Regions from separate parts of the Tardiphaga sp. GW821-FHT12E02 genome, predicted to be linked through region 2. Evidence: predicted binding sites of a transcription regulator. Region 2 holds the regulator's gene; the other holds the start of a gene.
The links. The regulator PhoB, encoded in region 2, activates phosphate uptake and scavenging genes when phosphate is short. The targets are predictions, from matches to a motif close to TGTCATNNANCTGTCAT.

Region 1 (2,190 bases), 3.1 Mb from region 2:
CTGTTGCGGCCTGATTCATCGGCCGGACATTGAACGCGGCAGATCGCTCAAGCGCCGTGTCACGTCGTCGCGCCCCACGCCCGCGGAACGATCGGTCCGGCCATGACTTAACTCCGGATGTTCCTGAAAACCGGGAGATTTTCATGCGATTTCGACACATCATGCTGGCCGGTGCCATGGCCATGACAATTGCGGGCACGGGCATCGCACGGGCCGATCAGACGTTCAGCGGTCTTGTGACAGTGGTTGATCGGACCACGGGCGAAATCGTCGTCAAACGCGATGAAGGGGGGACGGTCGGGTCGAGCGCCGCTGCCGCCACCGAGAAATTCAAGCTCCGGGACGGGATTCCGGAATCGCTGCATGCCGGCGAGAAGGTCACCATCTCCTACACCGAAAGCGGCGGCGTAAAGACCGCGACGAAGGTGGATGAAGTGAAGAACTGATTCAAATTGGCGGCTCGGTCATTGCTGAGCCGCCATGAACAATCAGAGGCACGTGCCGGGTTGCTCTATGTCGGCGAGCCCGACCAAACAAAACCGCGAATATCTATTCTTTTGATATCGCCCGCTTGTTTTTCGCTCGAATGACCGTTTTCGAGACTGATCGATATTGGTTGCTTCACTGCAGGCATCGACCAGCGGTGCAATCATGGCTCCGGCGCGATGGCCGTCGGAGTGCGCTCGTGCCGCGAGCGATTGACCGAGGAGTGAGGAGGGCAGTACCGCCTGTCATCGTCTTGTCATCGATCCGATGGACTAGTCGCCCGGCTCGCCATAGAATCAATGATGAGCGCTGGCGACGAGATCGGGCGATCCCGGATCATACGGCACAGCGACGGCAGGTCAGGTAACGTGAATATCAGTTCGGCCGATGTGTAACAGCGAACGGTGTGACCAGGCACTTGCTACCCTATTTTTCTCGAGACGCGTGACCATGATGCGTGGTTTGCGTTCACGAGCGGCGGTAGCCATGCTGATGCCGATCATGTGCTTGGTCATGGTTTCGGCAATCTCGGCAAGCGACGATGCCGGGCACTATGCGCCGATCCAATTTCGGATTCCGAGCCAGCCGCTCGCTGCCGCGCTGCAGACCTATAGCAAGGTCACCGGCGTGCAATTGCTCTATGAAAGCGGCGCTGCCGGGGACCGTTTTTCCGTGCCGGTCGAAGGCGAGTATACGCGCGACGCTGCATTGCGTGCGCTACTGGCCGATACGGATCTGGTGATCCGCTACACGCGCTCCAATTCCATTACGCTGGTGCCTGCCTCGGCTGATCCCGATGCGCCGCCAGACGCCGTGTTCGCAGGCCAGGCGGATTTGACACTCGACACCCTTGTTGTCCGCAGGCAGCCAAGCAGCGATCCTTCGCTGTTACGTGCCTATAGCGGCGTCATTCAGTCGGACATCCAGCACGCGTTGCGGAAGGAAGCAAAAACGCGCAATGGCGCTTACAGCGCTGGCATCAAGCTGTGGATCGATAATCCGCGGACCGTGCGCAAGACCGAGTTATTCCGGTCATCCGGCGACCAGGAGCGCGATGAAACGATCGCTCGCGTACTGGATGGCATGCAGGTGAGCCAGGCGCCGCCGGCCAATGCGCCGCAGCCGGTCATGGTCATGATCACGGTACGCTAGCAATGACGGGCAGGCGCTCATCGAGGTCCTGGGACGGAGCCGACGATACAGGATCGGATCTTGATCTGTATGGGGATTCCTCGTCCGGCACGTGGCGCTGGTTTGCCGCCAGCGCTGTGCTCGTCCCGGTTCTGGTGGTCGCAGGCGTCTATTGGCTGCATCAGATGCCGATTGGTCCGACCGCGCGGCAGCGAAGTTCGACCATTCAGGTTGAACTGATTGCAAGCCCGGCGCCTGCGACGGAGTTTAAACAGGCGTCAGTGCAACCCAATCCGCCGATTGTTGATTTCCAAACCGAGGCGAAGATTTCGGAGCAAAGCGTTGCACCGGTGGAGCAGGAGATCGCTCCTCCACAGCCGCTGATACGGCCTCAACCGGCTGCTGCCCCTGTGCAGAGACCGACAGGCGGCGGGCAGCGTCAGGCCGTATCGGCGGGAGCGGCATCGCGCTTTCAGCAGCAATTGCTGACGCATATCGAGCGCTATCAGCGCGATCCTGGCGCCAGCGGGACGGTTCTCGTGCTGTTTGCCATGCGCCGCGACGGCACATTGG
Region 2 (2,190 bases):
GATCGCCGCGGAACTCGGTAACGTGACCCGCAATGCCGTTATCGGCAAGGTGCACCGCCTGGGCCTCTCCGGCCGCGCCAAGAGCCCCTCCTCTGCCGCGCCGCGCCCGCGCAAGCCGCGTCCGGCCCAGCAGATGGTGCGCATGCCGCGCCCGGTCGCCCGTGGCAACACGGCGCTGGCTCACGACTATCAGGTCGAGATGGAGCCGGATCCGATCTCGGTCGATAACGTGATCCCGATCAGCCAGCGCCTGCAGCTGGTCGAGCTCAACGACGCCACCTGCCATTGGCCGGTGGGTGATCCGGCCAGCACCGATTTCTATTTCTGCGGCGGCAAGGCCGTGGCCGGCGCACCTTACTGCGCGCACCACTCGCGGATCGCCTACCAGCCTGCGAGCGATCGTCGCCGGGCAGCGCCGAAGCCGATGCGGTAAGCGAACAGCACGAACGAAAATGCCCGGCGATGAGCCGGGCATTTTTTGTTGCTTTGCTATTGAGCTAGAGCCGCCCACCTCCGCCCCTCATGGTGAGGAGGCGCGAAGCGCCGTCTCGAACCATGAGATGTCGGAGCTCCGTCGCCATCCTTCGAGACGCCGCTGCGCGGCTCCTCAGGATGAGGGCAGAGCGTGAGGTAAAGAGCGTTACTCCGCCGCCTTGTCGAAGCGATCGTCCAGCGCATAGCCCGCGCCACGCACGGTCCGGATCGGGTCGGGTTCGCCGGCCGGATTCAGCAGCTTGCGCAGACGGCCGATGTGAACATCCACGGTGCGCTCGTCGATATAGATGTCACGGCCCCAGACGCTGTCGAGCAGCTGCTCGCGGCTGAACACGCGACCGGGATGCTCGAGAAAGAATTCGAGCAGCCGGTATTCGGTCGGACCGAGATCGATCGGACGGGCGGCGCGCACCACGCGGCGCTTGTCGCGATCGAGTTCGATGTCACCGAAAGCCAGCACCGTGGCCAGACGCTCCGGCGCCGCACGGCGCAGGAGGCCCTTCACGCGGGCCAGCAGTTCCGGCACCGAGAACGGCTTGACGATGTAATCGTCGGCGCCGGTGGCGAGGCCGCGAACGCGCTCACTCTCCTCACCGCGCGCGGTGAGCATGATGATCGGCAGCGCCTTGGTTTCCGGCCGCGCCCGCAGGCGACGGCACAGTTCGATGCCGGACAGGCCGGGCAACATCCAGTCGAGGACCACGAGGTCCGGCACGCGCTCTTTCAAGCGGGTGTCGGCATCGTCGCCGCGGGCAACCGTCTCGACGTCGTAACCTTCGGCGTCGAGATTGTAGCGCAGCAGCGTGGTCAGAGCTTCCTCGTCTTCCACTACCAGAATGCGCGCGTTCATATGGCTGGCTTCCTATCTGTCGTTCAGAGACGTCGCGATGAGCCTCAGCTCACCGGCGTAGCGAAGTTGGTCATGTCACCCTTCGGGCGCTTGTCGACCATCTGCTGACCTTCGATCATGTAGAACACCGTCTCGGCGATGTTGGTGGCATGATCGCCGATCCGTTCGATGTTCTTGGCGCAGAACATCAGATGGATACAGAACGAGATGTTGCGCGGATCTTCCATCATATAGGTCAAAAGTTCGCGGAACAGCGAGGTGCAGATCGCGTCGATTTCCTCGTCGCCCTTCCACACCGCCATGGCGGCCGGGAGGTCGTGCGCGGCATAGGCATCGAGCACGGCCTTGACCTGGGTGTTCACCAGATCGGTCATGTGTTCGAGGCCACGGATCAGCTTCAGCGGATGGAAGTCGCTGTCCAGCGCATTGACGCGCTTGCCGATATTCTTGGAGAGATCGCCGATACGCTCGAGATCGGTGGCGACGCGCAGCGCGCCGACGATCTCGCGCAGATCGACAGCCATCGGCTGGCGCTTGGCGATGGTGAGGACGGCGCGTTCCTCGATCAGCCGCTGAAGCTGGTCGATTTCGGCGTCAGTGGCCACCACGCGGGCGCCCAGGGCGACGTCGCGGCGGACCAGCGCATCCACGGACTCTGCGATCTGACGTTCGGCCAGGCCCCCCATCTCGGCGACGAGACGGGTGAGTTCCTGAAGATCGTCGTCGAAGGCCTTGGTCGTGTGTTCAAAAGCCATAGGTCAATCCTCTCGCGAATATGTCGCGTCAGCCGAAACGGCCGGTGATGTAATCCTGGGTGCGGCGGTCGCTCGGCGAGGTGAAGATCT

Region 1: the regulator PhoB is predicted to act here: its motif matches at 730-746, upstream of AC1RQ5_RS16790 (STN domain-containing protein).

The regions. Positions count from the first base shown of each region.
Region 1 covers NZ_JBXAQK010000001.1:3,525,986-3,528,175, forward strand. Annotated here, with positions in the region: gene AC1RQ5_RS16785 (hypothetical protein) at 162-446, shown strand; gene AC1RQ5_RS16790 (STN domain-containing protein) at 973-1,638, shown strand; gene AC1RQ5_RS16795 (energy transducer TonB family protein) at 1,641-2,190, shown strand, end outside.
Region 2 covers NZ_JBXAQK010000001.1:427,344-429,533, forward strand. Annotated here, with positions in the region: gene AC1RQ5_RS02010 (GcrA family cell cycle regulator) at 1-433, shown strand, start outside; gene phoB (phosphate regulon transcriptional regulator PhoB) at 641-1,345, opposite strand; gene phoU (phosphate signaling complex protein PhoU) at 1,390-2,100, opposite strand; gene pstB (phosphate ABC transporter ATP-binding protein PstB) at 2,129-2,190, opposite strand, start outside.